DNA from 2 places in the Bordetella holmesii genome. Region 2 is predicted to be linked to the other one. Evidence: riboswitches for the same ligand, from Rfam matches in the RefSeq annotation. Region 2 holds a riboswitch; the other holds the start of a gene.
What was found. Region 2 has a riboswitch for manganese ahead of mntP (manganese efflux pump MntP). Riboswitches for the same ligand answer to the same signal wherever they lie in the genome.

Region 1: linked by a shared signal. The riboswitch ahead of LK440_RS03755 (sodium:calcium antiporter) and the one ahead of mntP (manganese efflux pump MntP) in region 2 are both predicted to bind manganese.

What each region holds. Positions count from the first base shown of each region.
Region 1 is NZ_CP085973.1:808,774-818,255, forward strand. It holds gene LK440_RS03740 (UbiH/UbiF/VisC/COQ6 family ubiquinone biosynthesis hydroxylase) at 1-574, opposite strand, end outside; partial or broken gene LK440_RS03745 (hypothetical protein) at 669-1,117, shown strand; gene LK440_RS03750 (aminopeptidase P N-terminal domain-containing protein) at 1,126-2,469, opposite strand; yybP-ykoY riboswitch at 2,567-2,692, shown strand; partial or broken gene LK440_RS03755 (sodium:calcium antiporter) at 2,780-3,238, shown strand; one part of gene LK440_RS03760 (IS3 family transposase) at 3,300-3,552, shown strand; one part of gene LK440_RS03760 (IS3 family transposase) at 3,552-4,420, shown strand; partial or broken gene LK440_RS03765 (cation transporting ATPase C-terminal domain-containing protein) at 4,441-5,064, shown strand; gene LK440_RS03770 (porin) at 5,051-6,169, shown strand; gene LK440_RS03775 (cytochrome c oxidase assembly protein) at 6,242-7,099, shown strand; gene galU (UTP--glucose-1-phosphate uridylyltransferase GalU) at 7,121-7,960, opposite strand; gene LK440_RS03785 (M48 family metalloprotease) at 8,034-9,482, shown strand, end outside.
Region 2 is NZ_CP085973.1:237,742-247,223, reverse strand. It holds partial or broken gene LK440_RS01155 (IS481-like element IS481 family transposase) at 1-506, opposite strand, end outside; gene LK440_RS01150 (DUF802 domain-containing protein) at 639-3,434, shown strand; partial or broken gene LK440_RS17810 (DUF2894 domain-containing protein) at 3,431-3,763, shown strand; gene LK440_RS18020 (DUF2894 domain-containing protein) at 3,752-3,910, shown strand; gene LK440_RS01140 (hypothetical protein) at 3,855-4,925, opposite strand; yybP-ykoY riboswitch at 5,014-5,180, shown strand; gene mntP (manganese efflux pump MntP) at 5,185-5,757, shown strand; gene LK440_RS01130 (flavin reductase family protein) at 5,760-6,338, opposite strand; gene LK440_RS01125 (HPP family protein) at 6,486-7,595, shown strand; gene LK440_RS01120 (branched-chain amino acid aminotransferase) at 7,631-8,725, opposite strand; gene LK440_RS01115 (multidrug effflux MFS transporter) at 8,804-9,482, opposite strand, start outside.

The DNA.
Region 1 (9,482 bases), 570 kb from region 2:
CCCAGCCGGGGCGCGGCAGGCTGGCCCGGGCGCTGGTGATGACGGCATGCTGGCCATAATCACGCTTGAGGTCCGTCCCGCCCGTCCCATCGCACTGCACGGCGACCCGACAGGAGATTACCTGCCTGCCGTGAGCCAGGTGCACGCTGTCCAGGGACTGGGAGGTCATGGTGGCTGCTGATCCGCTGAGCACCGTCACGCCGCTTTGCGATACGCGTTCGGCCAGGCGGTCATGCAGGGCGGCATAGGGTACGACGCTGCCCAACTGCTCCACGCCGAAATCCTCATGCCCGATGATCGTGCGGCCCAGACGCCCGCGCTGCGAGATGTGAACGTGGCGGATGTCGGCAAACCGGGACGGCCAGGCCCCCAGGCTGTCGAGCAGGACGCGGCTGCCATGGTTCATGGCCAACACGCGCGGATCGGCTGCCGGCTGCGATCGGGCCGGCGCGGGCTGGCCGGCCAGCAGAACGATGCGCTCAGGGTGGGCGCTGGCACGCGCCAGCAGCAGGGCCAGTGCCTGGCCCACCGGGCCCGCTCCGAGGATCGCAATGTCGTAGACCGTTTGATTCATGATCGAGATTTTACCGGGGCTTCAGTTTGTCGCGTGGCCGACCTAGAATGTGGCTCGATTCGCGGGTGCCTTCCATCCGCTGCGGAGGCGCACCATGACACAGGGCCAGACACTGACAGCACGGCCGCACGCGCCGCGCAGCAAAGTCATCGCGGGGTTGTGGCCTGCCTGCTCGGGGTGATCGGCGCCCAGGGCTGGTATCTTGGCCGGCGGTATGCGTGGCTGGTGACTCTGTACGCCGCCGTGTGTCTGGCCGCGACGTCGGCCTTCCCTTCGTGGTGGGACAATCCCGCCTTCTTCCTGCTGTTCATCCCGATGATCGCGGGATTCATCGAGGCGGCCGTCTACGCCTTGATGGCCGATCACAAGTTTGACCAGCGTTACAACCCCGGTCTGGGTGCGGTGTCACGCACCGGGTGGCCGGCGGTGCTGGTTGCCCTGCTGGCTTGCCTGGCGGGCGGGATCGTCTCAATGCTGGCCGTGGCCATGGTGGTGGTGCATGTCTGGACGGCCATGGGCTGGTTGGATGGCTATGTGTTCTAGCCGGCGCGTCATTCCCGCATCAGGGCTTCGATTTCCCGGGCATCCACAGGTACGCCTCGGGTAAGGAGCTCACACCCGGTTTCCGTGACCAGGGCATCGTCTTCGATGCGGATGCCGATGTCCCAGAATTTGGCGGGTACATCATCGGCGCGGCGCACATAAATGCCGGGCTCGATGGTGAGCATCATGCCGGGTCGCAAGCGGCGCCAGGGGCCGGGCGTGCCGGCGCAGTTGCAGGGGTCGCGGTAGTCGCCCACATCATGGACATCCAGCCCTAGCCAATGACCTGTACGATGCATGTAAAACCGGTTGTACGCGCCGGATTCGAGCACGCCGTCCAAGCTGCCACGCAGCAGTCTCTCGTCTAGCATGCCCTGCGCCAGTATCCGCAAGGCGGCTTGGTGTCCGTCGTCCCAGTTATTGCCCGGCAAGGTCGCGGCCACCGCCGCCTGCTGCGCGGCTGCGGTCAGGTCGTAGAGGGCGCGTTGCGCACCGCTGTAACGCCCATTGACCGGAAAGGTGCGGGTGATGTCCGAGGCGTAGCTGTCGTATTCGCAGCCCGCATCGATAAGCACCAGATCTCCGTCGCGCAGCACGGCGTCGCCAGCCTGATAGTGCAGGATGCAGGCATTGGCGCCCGCGGCCACGATGCTGTTGTAGGCCACGCCTTGCGCGCCATGGCGGCGAAACTCGTAGAGCAGCTCCGCCTCGAGTTCGTACTCGTGCATGCCGGGTCTGACCGCCCGCATGGCGCGCGCATGCGCGCCTGCCGAAATACGGGCGGCACGCCGCATGGCAGCGATCTCGGTCGCATCTTTGATCAGACGCATCTCGGCCAGCTGGGGGTTGATGTCGCGCTGGGCCGATGGCGGCCGTGCCCCGAAACGGGCCTGGTCGCGCGCTGCCTGCATCCAGGACTGCACGCGATTACCGACGGCAGCGTTTGCTGTCTGCGACAGCCAGAGGTTGGGCTGATCCAGCAACCATTGCGGCATCAGTTCGTCCAGGCTGTCCACGGGGTGGGCGTCATCCATGCCGAACCGCGCGGCCGCGGCTTGCGGGCCTATGCGCACGCCTTCCCAGATTTCATGCGCCTCGTTGCGGGCGCGGCAAAACAGGATGGCGCGCGTATCGGCGCCCGCGATGAGGATAAGCCACACTTCGGGTTCGATGAAACCCGTCAGATAGTAGAAATCGCTGTCGTGCCGATAGGGATAGTCAGCATCGCGATTGCGCAATGCCTGCGGCGCGGTCGCGAGGATGGCCACACCGCCGCCCTGCGCTTGCATCCAATCGAGGACGCGGCGGCGGCGCGCCACGAAGGCAGAAATATCGTCGGCGGGCAGGCTCATGATCGCGGGCGGAGGTAACGGACGGCAATTTGTGTACTGTACCCCACAGGCGCGCGCGAGGCGCGCTGGTCATTTAATGCCGCGCTGCTACAATCGCGCCACTGTCATTGGGGAGTAGCCATCCTTTGTTTCCCCAAAGGAGTCAGCGTCAACAAACTTGGTGGATCATCCCCATGGCGCTGGCAGCCTTACGGCACCGTTGAGCGGTGTGCGTACAGGGCCCGGCGAGACCTTTGGCCACATCGCGTTCACCCCAGCCGGGCGAGCCGCGTTGTCGCGCCAAAGTTGTCTGCTCGCTCGGCTGCCCATCATGTTTCTCTCGATATTTCTGTTTCTGCTGGCCGCAGCGATCATTTATCTCGCCTGCGAGTTTTTCGTCAATGGCGTCGAATGGGTCGGTCATCATTTCCGTCTGGGGGCTACCGCCACCGGTACCGTGTTGGCCGCCTTTGGTACCGCGCTGCCTGAGAGCGCCGTGACCTTCATGGCCGTGGTGTTCGGGCAGACCCCCGAGCAAAAAGATATAGGCGTGGGCGCTGCCATGGGCGGGCCGCTGGTGCTGGCCACGCTGGCCTATGCGGTGGTGGGGCTGGCGCTATTGCGTGCCAGGCGCGCCGGTCAGTCACTGGTCATCAATGCCGACCAGCCTCGCCTGGCGCGCGATCAAGCCTGGTTCATGGGCATTTTTGTGTTCAAAGTCGGCCTGGGGCTGTTGGCCTTTGCCTGGAAGCCTTGGCTGGGCCTGTTCTTTCTTGCCGTCTATGGTCTTTTGACCTGCTCCCCGTGATTAGTACGAAATCGATGTAGAGTCCGTTCCCAAAGGAATGGCAATGAAGAAACGATTTACGGAAGAGCAAATCATCGGCGTGCTCAAGGAAGCCGATGCAGGTGCCAAGCCCGCAGAGTTGTGCCGCAAGCACGGAATCTCCGAGGCAACGTACTACAACTGGAAGGCGAAGTTCGGTGGCATGACGGTGTCGGACGCTCAGAGGCTCAAGGAGCTGGAGCAGGAGAACAACAAGCTCAAGAAGCTGTTGGCCGAGTCGATGCTGGACAAGGCGGCGCTTCAGGATCTGCTAAGCCGAAAGTAGTCAGCCCGCAGGCCAAACGCGAGGCGGTCAGGACATTAATGACCGAGCGCAGCATGGGTGTTACCCGGGCCTGTGGGCTGGTAGGAATTTCGCGGTCGCTGTTTGCCTACGAGAGCACACGCTCAGGCGATGCTGCGCTGACCGAGCGCATGAAAGAGATGGCAGTGGCGAAACGACGCTACGGCTATCGGAGGATCCATGTGCTCTTACGTCGCGAAGGCTGGCAAGCAAATCACAAGCGAATCTGGCGGCTGTACAGTCTGGCAGGGTTAAGCGTGCGAAAACGAAAGCGTAAGCGAATCGCGGCGACCGAGCGCGTGGTTCGCCCAGCGGCAATCGCGCCGAATCAGAGTTGGTCAATGGACTTTGTGGCCGACGGCCTAGCCTATGGCCGCCGATTCCGCTGTTTGACTATCGTCGATGACTACACTCACGAATGCCTGGCCATCGAGGTCGATACGTCGTTGCCGGGACTGCGTGTTGCCATGGTGCTGCAACGGCTGGCGGAGATGCGTGGCCTGCCGCGATCTATTACCGTGGACAACGGGCCAGAGTTCGCCGGAAGAGCCTTGGACGCCTGGGCCTACCAAGCAGGCGTAAAGCTGTCGTTTATTCGGCCGGGTAAGCCGGTGGAGAACGCTTATATCGAAAGTTTCAACGGCAAGTTCCGCGACGAATGCCTTAACGAGCACTGGTTCTTGTCCCTGCGACAGGCTAAAAGCTTGATCGAAAACTGGCGAGTCGAGTACAACACCGATCGGCCTCACAGCGCGCTCGGATATTTAACGCCGGCGCAATTCGTGCAGGCTCATCAGAAAGAAGGTCTTTTACCCCTGGGCTCTATGTCGGTGCCGTACTAAATCTGGGGGCAGGTCATATTTTCTGCAACATGCTCAAGTACTTGAAGATGACGGCCAGCTCCAATTTCGGCAATGTGTTTTCGGTACTTGTCGCCAGCGCGTTTCTGCCGTTTCTGCCCATGCTGCCCATCCAGTTGCTGCTGCAGAATCTGCTGCACGACTTCTCGCAGACCTCTATCCCCTTCGATCGCGTCGATCCGGAACAACTGCAAACGCCGCAGCGTTGGGACCCTGCAGGATTGGGCCGCTTTATGTTGTTCTTCGGGCCCATCAGCTCAATTTTCGACATACTGACCTTCGTGTTGATGTGGTACGTGTTTGGCGCCAACTCGCCCGAGCATCAGTCATTGTTTCAATCGGGCTGGTTTGTTGAAGGCCTGCTGTCACAAGCGTTGGTCGTGCACCTGATCCGTACGCGCAACATTCCTTTTGTGCAAAGCCGTGCAGCGCCTGCCTTACTCATCATGACGGCGCTGGTGATGTTGGCCGGTCTGCTATTACCTTTTTCGCCGCTCGCGGTCTATTTCGACATGCAGCCTCTATCCTGGTCTTACTTCCCCTTCCTCCTGGTCATATTGTTGGGTTATGCCTGGCTTACCCAACTGCTAAAAAATGCTTGGGTACGTCGCTATGGCTGGCAATAAGTTGATTCGTGGCCGGCGCCGGGTGTTGGCGCTTTTTCTGTCGACCGCAGCGTGGGGTGGCAGCACCCACGCCGAAGACACCGTCCTGCAACTCTACGGTTTGGTGGATGCCGGTATTGCCAGCATGCATGTCAGTGCAGGCACCACCTCCGGCACGCGCAGCGGCTTGCTTTCGGGCGGGCAGAGCGACAGCCTCTGGGGGCTGCGGGTGTCGGAGTCTCTGGGTGACGGCTGGCGCGCCAATGCCGGCCTGGAAAGCGGCTTTGACCTGGTCAATGGCTCGTCCAACACGAGTGGCCAGCTATTCGACTATGGCAGTTGGGTAGGCTTGGCTAACGACAGCCTGGGCGAGCTACGTCTGGGGCGCCAGGCAACCGTTGGCGCCAGCTTTGGCAGTGAGCTCGAGGTTGCTCCGTGGCGCGACATGGGGATGGGGGCCTTGTTCAAGGCTTCCGATAACTACCAGCGCGATAATCTGGTCAATGTCTATACACCACAGTGGGGCCCCTGGCAGGCTGGCTTGAGCTATGCCTTTGATGCGGCGGGTCCGGATGGTCCCTCGCCGCAAGGACGCGGGCATGCCTGGAGCGCCGGGCTGAAGTACGACAGCGAGCCCTGGTTGGCCGTTCTGACCTGGGATCGTTTGCATCCCGGGTTGGGCAGTGCGGCGTCCGGGCGTCAGCCCATGGCATGGCAGGCGGGTATGTCCTATCGGGCCGACGGTTGGAAGATGTCGATCGCGTGGTCCAGGCAACGCGATGGTTATGTTGGGCAGGACGCCGGCGGCATCGAGGGCCTGGGTCCCTTGGGCTTTGTTCAGGGCGGGCGGGCCGATGCCTGGCTAGTCGGTACCGAAATGCCGTTGGGCGCATCGTCGGCATTGCTATTGCAGGCCTCGTGGTCGCGCCCGAATTGGCATTGGGACAACGGGCAACGAGCTCGTGCCATACAGCTCTACACCGTCGGTTGGCGTCAGGACCTCTCGTCGCGCACCAGCATCTATGCCTTTGTCGGTCGGATGCGTCATGGCAGCCTGGACGAGGGTTTCACCCCAGAGGCCACTCATACGACGCGCGTCGCCGTGGGACTGACGCAGCAGTTCTAGCTACAATCGGATCGAAGCCGCTGCGTGGCGGCCCTGCGCAGCGTTCAGGTTTCCTGGAGGTTCGGTCGCGGCATGGATGTCCTCGCTTGGTTCATTCCCTGGGAATTCTCGCCCACGCTGGTGCTGGCCTTTGTCGCAAGCACCGTGCTCTTTGTGCGTGGACGCAAGGTCCATCACGTCACGCTCGCGCGGCAGCTGTTTTTCTGGAGCGGCCTCGTCCTGCTCTATCTGTCCTTGCATACACGCCTGGATTATTACGCCGAGCGGCTGTTTTTCATTCACCGCGCCCAGCATTTGGTCTTGCATCATTTAGGGCCTTTGCTGGTAATGGCCAGTTATCCCGGGTCGGTCATGCGCGCAGGCTTGCCATTGGCGTGGCGCCACAGCTTGCGCCAAGCCCTGGCCACCGGGCCCGGGCGAATGTGGGTGGCCGTGCTCACGCAGCCATTCTTCGTGCCATTTCTGTTTGTTTTTCTGGTGCTGGTCTGGCTGCTGCCGACGGTCCAGTTCTACTCCATGCTGGATTGGCGGCTGTACCGCTTGATGAATTGGTCAGTGGTGATCAGTGGCTTGATGTACTGGAACCTCATTCTCGATCGGCGGCCCTGTCCGCCAGCGGCCATGTCGCCGGGCGCAAGGGTGTTGTCTCCCATCCTGACCATGGTGCCGCAAATGGTAGCGGGCGCGGTCATCGCCTTCACCGAAACCGATATCTATCCGCTGTTCGAGCTGTGCGGACGCGCAATGGCCATATCGGCCCAGACGGACCAGACCATTGGTGGCCTTACGATGTGGATACCGGCAGCGCTGGTCGAGGTCATCGGGCTGCTGGTGGCCCTGGGCACACTGATGCGCCTGTCGGGCAAGGGTCGCTTGCGGCGGGTGGACCGCCTGGCCCGGCAGGTGCCGGGCCAGCTTCGCAGTCGATGATGCGCCGCTGAGCGCAGACGTTTATTCTGGAGTCAGGCCGTGGTATTTGCGGCCGATGGCCACCGTGGCCTGAAACATCCCCGTTTTGCTGCCGCAGTCATAGCGCCTGCCCTCGTAGCGGTAGGCGAATACCGCGCGTTCGCGCATCATGGCAGCAATGCCGTCGGTGAGCTGGATCTCATTGCTCTTGTCCATTTTGGTGGCGCGCAGATGGTCAAAGATCTGCGGCTCGAGGATGTAACGCCCCACCACGGCCAAGGTCGAGGGCGCGTCTTCAGGGGCAGGTTTTTCTACCATGTGCGAGACGCGCTCGGTACGCGGGGCCACTGCCGATGCGGCGACGATGCCGTATTTACGGGTATCTTCGCGGCGGACTTCCTGGACACCGAGGACGCTGCCTTGATGCTCTGCCGCGCAGGAAATGAGCTGCGAGAGCACCGGTGTATCGGCATCGATGAGGTCATCGGCCAACACCACGGCAAACGGTTCGTCACCCACGATGGGCGCGGCCGTCAGCACGGTATGGCCTAAGCCGAGCGGCGCAGACTGGCGGATATAGATGCAGTTGACGTTGGGGGGCAGTATGTCGCGCACCAAGGCCAGTAACTCGGTCTTGCCCTTTTTCTCGAGATCGGTCTCGAGTTCGGGCGCGGCGTCGAAATGGTCTTCGATAGCCCGTTTGTTGCGGCCCGTGACGAAAATCAGGTCGGTAATCCCTGCCGCAACGGCTTCCTCCACGGCATATTGGATCAAGGGCTTGTCGACCACCGGCAGCATTTCCTTCGGCATGGCCTTGGTGGCGGGCAAAAACCTCGTTCCCATGCCTGCTACGGGAAAGACGGCCTTTCGCACGGTTTTCATCGAGACTCCAACAAATTTGATCGGTAAGTAGATTGGGGCGAAAACTTTTTCTGGCTCTAGCTATCATAGTGCCATGATCCGCCACACCTGCTTATTTTCGCTCAAGGCTGGGAATCGTTCATTGGCCGCCTTCCTTTGCCTGGCACTTCTGGTGCCGGTAGCTCCTGCCATCGCTCAACCCGTTGGGCTGCCCTCAATGGGAGCGGCGTCCTCGGCGGACCTGTCTCCCGCCCTGGAGCGGCAGTTGGGCGAGGCCATCATGGCCCAGGGCCGGCGGGACCCGACTTACGTCAATGACCCGGAGTTGGCGCAGTACCTCACCACCATGGGGCGCAAATTGGCCTCGCATTCGCCCGGGGGCATTCCCGAGGTGGAAATGTTCGGGGTGCGTGATCCGGAAATCAACGCATTTGCCATGCCAGGCGGCTTCATTGGCGTGAACACAGGGTTGATCGTGTCGTCGTCGAGCGAGTCCGAGCTGGCCGCCGTGCTCGCTCATGAAATCGGTCACGTCACACAACGCCACATCGCGCGTGGGATGACGCAACAGAATCAGAGCAGCGTCGTCATGATGGCCAGCCTGGCCGCGGCGTTGCTGGCGGCGCTGGCAGGCGGCGGGGGGAACCTGGCCATGGGGGTGGCGGCATTCGGACAGGCCGCTGCGATCAATCGGCAATTGGGTTTTTCGCGGGACGCCGAACGTGAGGCGGATCGGACCGGCTTGCAGATGCTCACGCGCGCCGGCTATGACCCGGCCGGCATGTCGCGCATGTTCGAGCGGCTGATGAATGCCTCGCGCTTGAACGAAGGCCTGGGCGGTGGTGCCTGGGCAAGCACCCACCCACTTTCGATAGAACGGATGTCTGACGTACAGAACCGCATTCGGGAGCAGCCCTCGTCGCGGTACATCGATAGCGATGATTTCTGGTTCATCCGCGCCAAAATGCGGGTGGCGCAGGGGCGCGATGCGGCCAGCCTGCGCACGGCTCAGCAACAGTTGCTCGATGAAAGCCGTGCCCTGTCAGGCGTGCGGCGCGCGGCGGCCGAGTATGGGTTGGCGTACTACAACTTCCTGCGCAACGATCTGGTTCAGGCGCAGCATTACCTGGATCTGGCTGGCGCGGGTGGCAGAACCTCGCCGCAGATGGCTAAGCTTGCTATCGATTTGGCTGCCGCGCGTAAAGATACGGCGCGTGAGCTCGCGCTGGCGCAGGCCGCGATCAAGCAATGGCCCGACCGCCGAGCCCTCGGCATGGCCTATGCGCAAGCGCTGCAGGATAGCGGACGTAATGCCGAGGCGCAGGCCTATCTGCGCAAACGCATCGAGCAATGGGGCAGCGACGAGCCCGGGCTTTACCAGTTGCTGGCGCAAAGCCAGGAACGCACGGGCCACCCCGTCGAGGCGCGGCGCGATATGGCGAGGTTTTACGTGGCAACAGGCGCCTACGCCGCGGCCGAATCGCAGTTGCAGCAAGCCCGCAGTATGTCCACGGATTTTTACGAGCAGTCGCAGATAGACGTG
Region 2 (9,482 bases):
ACGAAGTCCCAGCCGGCCCCCTCAACGGTATCGCGTCGGTTGCCCGTGACCCGGTGGCCAGGGCGCTGGATACGTCCCAGCTTCTTGATGTCGATGTGCAGCAGATCGCCGGGGGCCTGATGCTCGTAGCGCACCACCGGCTCGGCCGGCTCCAGGTCGGCCAGGTGCGACAGACCGGCGCGGGCCAGGACGCGGCTGACGGTGCTGGCTGACACGCCCAGCGCCTGGGCGATGCGCACTTGGGTCAGCCGCTTGCGGCGCAGCTCCACGATAGCCAGCGCCTTGGCCGGCGCAATCGCTCGGGGCGAGACCGTCGGGCGCGAGGACGCATCGGCCAAGCCCGCCTGGCCCTGAGCCAGGAAGCGGCCCAGCCATTTGCGCACAGTCGGCGCGGTGACCCCATAGGCGCGGGCCGCTTCAGGCACACAAACTTGATGGGCGATCAATTGCTGGACCATTTCGAGGCGACGTAGGAAGGTCAATCGGGCATGCTTATGGGTGTTCATCCGGCCGGGCTCCTTGAGTGAACTGGGGGGTTGGCGATTTCCAGTTTCTCAAATCCGGTTCGGATGAACCATGCATACAACCTATTGAATCTTCACAGCTAGCCGCCCTTCGCGCCCGCTAATCAGGCCCTCATGACTCGCATCCTCCATCTCATCGTCTTTCTCGTCGGCCTGGCCGCCATCGGCTGGATCGGCGTCGGCTATCTCGGCAGCAATCCGTTGGCGCTGTCCGTCACCGCCCTGATCGGTGTTTGCTACCTGGCCGGCGCGCTGGAGCTGCTGCGCTATCAGCAAGCCACGCGCAGCCTCACGCATGCCCTGGAGCGTTTGTCCGAAGCCCCCGCGCAACTTGGCCCCTGGCTCGACGTGCTGCCCCAGGGGTTGCGCAATACGGTCAGATTGCGCATCGAAGGCGAACGTGCCGGCTTGCCGGGTCCGGCCCTGACGCCCTACCTGGTTGGGCTGCTGGTCCTGCTGGGCATGCTGGGGACCTTTCTCGGTATGGTCGCCACGTTGCGCGGGACCGGACTGGCCCTGGAAAGCGCCACCGACCTGGCCGCCATGCGGGCGTCGCTGGCCGCGCCGGTCAAAGGCCTGGGGTTTGCCTTTGGCACCTCGGTCGCGGGCGTGGCTGCCTCGGCCATGCTGGGACTGCTTTCGGCCCTGTGCCGGCGCGCGCGCCTGCAGGCCGGCGAATTGCTCGACACCAAGGCCGCCACGACGCTGCGCGGCTATTCACTGGCCCATCAGCGGGGAGAGAGTTTCCGGTTGCTGCGCAGCCAGGCAGACACCCTGCCGCTGCTGGCAGACCGCCTGGCGGCCATGATGGCCTCGATGGAAAACCAGAGCCAGGCGCTGAACCAGCGGCTGCTCGACGGACAGCAGGCCTTCTACGGCAACACCGAGGCGGTCTACGGCCGTCTGGCCAGCTCGGTGCAAACCGCGCTCACGCACAGCGTGGCCGAAAGCGCCCAGGCCGCCGGGGCTGCCATCCAGCCAGCGGTGCAGACCACCATGCAGACCCTGGCGCGTGAGACCAGCGCCTGGCGCGACACCGTCACCCAGGCGCTGCAGCAGCAGATGGACGAGCTGTCCCGGCGGCTGGAGCAGACCAGTTCGACGTTGGCCGACCATTGGAGCCAGGCCTTGGCCGAACAGCAGCAGGCCAATCTGGCGCTGAACCAGGATCTGCGCGCCACGCTGGAGCAGTTCGGCGCCAGTTTCGACGGCCGCGCATCGGCGTTGCTGACCGATGTCTCGGCCCGGCTGGACACGACCGCCGCCACCTTGGCCGTCAGCACCGAACAGACCGCCAGCGGCTGGTCCGCCGCGCTGGCCGACCAACTCGACACGGCGCTGAACCGGTTCGCGGCGACTTTCGAAAGCCGCTCCAGCCGCCTGCTCGACGACGTCGCCGCCCGCTTGTCCAGCACCACGGACAGCGTCGCGCAGACCACGGCGGGCGTGGCCGCTATCTGGAAAGCGGCGCTGGCCGAACAGCACGCCGCGCAGGCCACGCTGGCGCAGGATCTGCGCGTGGCGCTGGAGCAATTCAGCACGGGCTTTGACGGCCGCGCCACCGATCTGGTTGCGCGCATGGATGCGCGCCTGGACGGCGCGGCCAGCGGCATCGCGGCCCATGTGCAGGCTGCGCTGGGCGCCTGGCAGGCCGCGCTGGGCGAGCAACGCCGCGGCCAGCAGGACGCCGCCCAGGGCTTGCACGACGCCCTGCAGCAGTTCTCCGCCTCCTTCGAGACGCGTTCGGCCGCCCTCATCGACGGCATCGCTACGCGACTGGAAGGCACGGCCCGGACCGTCACCCAGGGTACGTCCGACACGTTGCAACACTGGCAGGCCGCACTGGCCGAACAGGCGCAAGACCAGGCCCGCCTGTCCGACGCGTTGCGCGCCACGCTGCAGGATTTTTGCTCGGCGTTTGACCAGCGTTCCATCGGCCTGGTCGACAACGTCGCCAGCCGCATGGACCTCACCACCGAGCAATTGGCTCAGGCCTGGCGCGAGGCGCTGGGGCGCCACGAGGCAGCCAGCGCCTCGCTGGCCGATGCGCACCACGTCGCCCTGGACGCAGCGGCCGAACGATTCGAGGCCCATTCCGCCGCGCTGCTGGCAACGGTCGACCAGGCCCATGGCCGCCTGCATGGCGAACTGGCCACCCGCGACGAAGCGCGCCTGGCCACCTGGACCGAATCCCTGGCCGATGTCGCCGCCGCGTTGCGCGCGGAATGGGAGACCACCGGCAACCGCACCCTGGCGCGCCAACAAGAGATCTGCGATAGCTTTTCGGCTGCGGTCGGCGCCATCACCGCCCTGGCCGATGCGCAGTCGCAGCGCATGATCGGCGAGATCGAGCACTTGCTCGAAGCCGCCTCGCAAGCCCCCAAGGCCGCCGCGGCCATGGTGAGCGAGCTGCGCGAAAAACTCTCCGACAGCATGGCGCGCGACAACGCCATGCTGCAAGAGCGCGGCCATCTCCTCGAAACCGTGGACACCCTGCTGCAGGCCATCAACCACGCCAGTCATGAACAGCGCGGGGCGGTCGACGCCCTGGTGGCGTCTTCGGCCGAACTGCTCGAGCGTGTGGGACAGCGCTTTACCGACCACCTCGAAGGGGAGACAGGCAAGCTGGGCGCAGTCGCAGAACAGGTCACGGGCAGCGCCGTCGAAGTCGCCAGCCTGGGCGAGGCGCTCGGCGCGGCGGTGCAGACATTCGACCAGGCCAACGCCAGGCTCATCGGCCAGCTCGAGCGCATCGAGGCGGCGCTGGCCAAATCGCTCACGCGCAGCGACGAACAACTGGCCTACTACGTGGCACAGGCCCGGGAGGTCGTCGACCTGTCGCTGCTGTCGCAGAAGCAAATCATGCAGCAGTTGCAGCAACGCGACCGTGACGGGGCTCAGGCCACATGAACGACGAGCTCGATGCCGGCCTGGACGCCCCGGCGCCTGCCTGGGCGGTCTTCGGCGACCTGATGTCGGTGCTGCTGGGCGCCTTCGTACTCATTCTGGTGGGGATCATCGGGTTCCAGTTGCAGTTGACAACCAAACTCGATGAAGAGGTTAAAGAAAGGCAGGCTGAAACCCAGCGCCGCGAGACCCTCGAGCAGGCCTTGGCCGGCCCTCTGGCCGCCGGACGCGTCACGCTGGTCGACGGCCGCATCGGCATCAGTGGCAGCGTGCTGTTCGCGCTGAACTCCGACCATCTGGTACACCGGGCCCTGTCGCACTTGCGCTCGCTCTCGCCCGACTACCTGCATCAGTTCATGGCCTATGTGGACACGCTCTGCGGCCTGGAGCGCTTGAATACGGCACTGCCCTCACCCGCCAAGACTAGTCCGGGCAAGCCGGCAAAGCGGCGTGCGGGCCGAGCTTCATCCAATCCCTGACGCCTAATTCGCGGCTGGGAGCCACGCTGAGCACCTCGCCGTCCTGCGACTGCACCACCGATGAGGAGGCCTCGACGTCTGCGTGACCGGCATAGCTGGCATGCGTGTGCGCCGCAGGTGTGAACAGCCAGGGCCGGCGGCCTTGCCACCCGCGCGCGATGGTCTGGACCTGCGTGCCGGGCGGATAACGCATCGGGCCCATGACATGAGGGCAGATAAGCGTCCCTGCGCTCAATGCAAAAAAAGTGCCATCGTCGTGCAGACGCAGACTCGCTTCGGCCAACCACATCCCCGCCAGACGCAGGCTCTGGCCTTCTTTCAGGCTGATGATCCAGCGATCCGGATCGATATGACCGTCGGTGTAGGCCGTACCCGCGCTGGCGCGCAGGCGCGCGCCAGCGATGGCCAGGGGGTGGGCGGCGCCGGCAGCCAACGTGCATTGCTCGAATACCGCACGGCCACCTTTGAACTCGAACTCGATCGGCAGCGCGGCGTCACACGACCAGCCATGCACACGTTGGGGGCCGTCGCCAAACACCGACATCGACAGCACGTCGCTACCGATCTCGGCATGACTCTGGGCGTCGTATCGGGTGGAGACGCGGCGTGCCAGACGACGCGCGGCGATCCCCTGCACCATGACGGGCTGGGCGAACTCCGCCTCGACGAAGCTCTCGGGGTGTCCGGCGCGCTGCAATTGCAGACGGCTGCCGGCGGGCATGGCGATCCCGTCGATCGTCTGCGCGTGCTCCAGCACCAGCGCACGCGCGGCCTCCTGCCGCGCCACGACTTGCTGGTAACGCCAGACCGAATGCGCAAATGCCACGCCATACGCCAGCAACGACGCCAGGGGCAGCAGCAGAACCAGGGCACGCCAGGGGTGCCGGCGTATCGCCGCGCGCCAACCCCGGCTCACCGCCAGCCCCAGCCCCCACACCACCAGACACACCAGGGCCAGCAGGGACAACAAAGGCAGAAGATAGGACCAGATAGAGGGAATAGCGGCGGCAATCATGGCTCAATCATACCCAGACCAGGGATTGCCGCCCGCAGCCATGCGGCTTGGAGGGCTGTCACGAAATACCCTGCTACACTCGGCCCATCCTTTTGGGGAGTAGCCTCCTTTCCGTTGCGGAAAGGGCACGCGTCAACACTCTTGGCCCGACACGGCCATGGCGCGCGCAGCCTGCCGGCCTGGCGAGACCATGGACCTTTCCTGCTGCGCCGGGCGGCAGGCAGAGGTCTATGCGTACGTTGCCCGGCTGGAGCTGTTAATGAATCTGTTGTCCATTCTGGTGCTGGCCTTTGCCATGTCGACCGACGCTTTCGCGGCCGCCGTCAGCAAAGGCGCCGCCTTGCACAAACCCCGTTTCTCCGAAGCCTTGCGCACCGGCCTGATCTTCGGGGTGATCGACGCGATCACCCCCGTCATCGGGTGGGCGTTGGGCTCCATCGCCGCCACATTCATCGCCGACTGGGACCACTGGATTGCCTTCGGCATGCTCTGTGTGCTGGGGGTCATGATGATACGCAATGGGCTGTCAGGGCCGCAGGAAGAGGCCGCTCCCCCTTCCCGACACGGTTTCTGGCTTCTGGCGGCCACGGGCTTTGCCACGAGTATCGATGCCATGGCCGTGGGAGTGAGCCTGGCCTTCATCGACACCAATATCGTACTCACCGCCATCGCCATCGGCCTGGCCACGCGGACCATGGTGACCCTGGACGTCATGCTTGGCCGCGTCCTGGGCGCCATGGCGGGCAAGCGCGCCGAGATCCTGGGCGGTGTGGCTCTGATCGGTATCGGATCGACCATTCTCTACGAGCACCTGAGCGCCACGGCCGGCTGACGTCAGCGCGCCTGCGCCTGGATGGGGGTGCCGGCTATGGCGAAGGCGCCCCCACCGAGATGATGCAGCGTATGCAGATCGCGGTTGTCCTGACTGAAATTCCAATGCCCGCCGGCAAAAATGCGGCTGTCTGCCGCCGCGCTCACGACCTCGGCAAAGCAGGTGTCGTAAGCGTCTTCGGTATGCGTCTCGGGGATCCAGCGGCACTCCATCCAGGCGGCCATGCCGTCTTCCAGCAAGGGCAGGCCCAGCGCCGGACCGCTCAGGGGTTCGACACCGCAGCGCACGAATTTGTCACCGTCGCGGCCAGACACGCTCCCCACGGCATAGGTCAGATCGGCCGCCTTGGCGCCCGGGATCAGCAGTCCGAAATGGCCGCTGGCCTGCATCAGCTCACGCGTATAGGTGTGCTTGTCTATCACCACCGAAATGCGCGGCGGCGTGAATTCCACCGGCATGGACCAGGCCGCGGCCATGATATTGCGCACGGCGCCATGACGCGTGGTGATCAGCACCGTCGGACCATGATTGATGAGGCGGCTGGCATGCTCGAGCGCCACCACTTGAAAATGAGAGGGCATTCTGTGCTCCTGGCTGCGGCGCGCCGCAAGACCCGCCAACGGGGTCACACCTGCGGGCTGCGCCGCCCCAAGCTTAGCGCGGCAGCACCCTCGGCACGCGTGCTACAGTCTTTTCCCGCGTGATTGCTCGGTCACGAGGAGAACACATTGCCCGTCCGCTTTGCCCATTGGTTACGCGCCTTTGCCCCGGCTCCCGTCGGAGCCAGCCTGCGAGAAAAATGCTATGGCGCCCTGGGTGCGCTGCTTGGACTGTTATGCACCGCATGGATAGCCCGCCTGGCGCTGGGCCAGGCCAGCCCCTGGTTCATCCCGCCCATGGGCGCCTCGGCCGTATTGCTCTTTGCCGTGCCGGCCAGCCCGCTGGCGCAACCCTGGTCGATCCTGGGCGGCAACGTTGTCTCGGCCCTGATAGGCGTGGTCTGCGCCCGCTATATCCCTGATGTCGCGCTGGCCGCGGCCGCCGCGGGAGGGCTGGCCATTGCCGCCATGTTTGCCTTGCGTTGCCTGCACCCGCCCGGCGGCGCCGTGGCCCTGACAGCCGTGCTCGGCGGCCCTGCCGTGAGCCAACTGGGGTTTGGCTTTGCGATCTGGCCAGTCGGCATCAATTCGCTGGCGCTGCTGTGCGTGGCCGTGATGTTCAATGGCCTGCTCAAACGCCCTTACCCCAAACGAACGCACGATACCCCCTCGCCGCATGCGACCCGCAACCCACTGCCCAGTGAACGCCTGGGATTTTCGGCCGACGACCTGCGGCAGACGCTGGATTCGCACGAAGGCCTGCTGGATATCAGCCCCGACGATATCCAGGACATCATCCTGGCCGCCGAGGCCCGCGCCGCCGCACGCCGGCATGCCACGGTGCAATGCGCCGATATCATGTCGCGCGACATCGTGCGCCTGTCGCCGCAGGACACGCTGGACCATGCCCAGGCGTTGATGCGCCACCACCGCCTGCACACCCTGCCGGTGGTCGACCCCGCCACCGGTGCCTACCTGGGCATGTTGCATGAGCATGCCGCCCAGGCGGGCCAGGCGGCAGGCCGCGCGCTGGTCGATTGCCTCAGTCGCGATGGCGCCTTCGCCACCGAAGACCTGCCGGCGGTCACCCTGGCGCGCCCCATGGCCGACGGGTTGCATGGCGTGCCGGTGCTGGACCACGATGGGCAGCTAAAGGGGGTGGTCACGCAATCCGACCTCATTGCCGCCTTGTATCAGATCACCCTGAACCAGGAAGAAATACGGCCGTCCGCAACCTAAATGCCACGGACGGCCGTCAGGTGCATGCCGGACGGTCAGGCGACTTTATGCAGCCAGCCGTGCTTGTCCTCGCTGCGGCCGCGCTGGATATCCTCGAGCGCGGCTTTTAGACGCACCGTGATCTCGCCCACCGCCCCGGAACCGATGGTAAAGCCGTGCTGGCGGCCCTTGACCTGGCCGATCGGGGTGACCACCGCCGCGGTCCCGCAGGCAAACGACTCGACCAGCTTGCCGCTCTTGGCATCGGCCTCCCACTGGTCGATGGCATACGGCTCTTCGCGCACTGTCATGCCCAGATCGCGCGCCAGGGTGATCAGCGAGTCACGGGTTATGCCGGGCAAGATGGTGCCGGTCAGCGGCGGGGTCTGCAGCGAACCGTCGGCAAAGACGAAAAAGACATTCATGCCACCCAGCTCCTCGACCCAGCGGCGCTCGACCGCATCGAGGAACACCACCTGGTCGCATCCTTGGCGCGCGCCTTCGGCCTGGGCCTGCAGGCTGGCGGCGTAATTGCCGCCGCACTTGGCCGCACCGGTGCCGCCGGGCGCGGCGCGCGTGTAGTTATCCGACACCCAGATCGTGACGGCCGAACCGCCCCCCTTGAAATAGGCGCCCACCGGTGAGGCGATGACGGCGTACAGATAATCGGCGGACGGCTTGGTGCCCAGCGCGACTTCGGTGGCGATCATGAAAGGGCGCAGATAGAGCGAAGCCCCATCGGCCGACGGAATCCAGTCGCGCTCTAAGCGCACCAACTGTTCGACCGACTCGACGAAGACGGCTTCGGGCAGCTCGGCCATCGCCAGACGGGCCGCCGAGTTGCGGAAGCGCCGTGCATTGGCTTGGGGGCGAAACAGCGTGGCGCTGCCATCGGGCAGGCGATAGGCCTTGAGGCCTTCGAAAATCTCCTGCGCGTAGTGCAGCACCAGCGTCGACGGATTCAGGCGCAGATCGGCGCGCGCCTCGATCTTGGCATCATGCCAGCCGCGGTCCGCGTTATAGCGCACGGTGGCCATATGATCGGTGAAGATCCGGCCAAATCCCGGATCCTGGAGCAGGCGCTCACGTTCGGCGGGCGCCACCGGACTCGGGTGGCGCTCAAGCAGGAACTCGGGTTTGTCTTGACTCATGTGTGTCTCCAGCTAAACAGGAATAAGCGGCTCGCAAAAGCATACCGCCAATGCGTGCGCCATTGAAATCACTATCGCTCAGGACGCGGCGGGCGCGGGATCGCGAGACGACTGCGCCATACGCAACGCAAACTGCGACAGCACGCAGGCGACGGCGATCACCAGCACGGCCGCGCGCAACGGCGACGAACCCAGGCCAGCCAGGCTAGTGCAGATTGCCCCGATGGCCATCTGAGTGCAGCCGTAGAGCCCCGACGCCGAACCGATGACCTGCGGGTTGACGCTCATGGCAAGCGTCAGCGCTGCCGGCGAACAGGCTCCTGCGCCGACGCAAAACACAAACATCAGCCCCATGGTCAATGTGGTGTTCATCACGCCGCCCAGCACGCAGACCAGCAGGGGGAGCACACTGATGGCGCTCAGCAGATTGCCGCCCATCAGCAGGCGGTCGATCGGAACGGTGTTCAGCAAGCGCCCGCAGATCGCATTGCCCAGCCATACCCCGGAGACCAGAATCGCCAGGTAGACCCCGACCTCATGCTCGGGGCGATGCAACTGATCGATGAAGATGAACGGCGCGCTCGCCACGAAGGCGTACATGGAGGTCGTCGCGCAACCGCCGCCCAGGGTATAGCCCACGAAACGCGGTGAACGAAACAGCGCGCGGTAGTCACGCAGCAATCGGGATGGCGTCAGGGCCGCGGTCTGCGGCAGCGTCTCGGGCAATTTGCGCCAGGCCAGCAACAGATTGGCCACG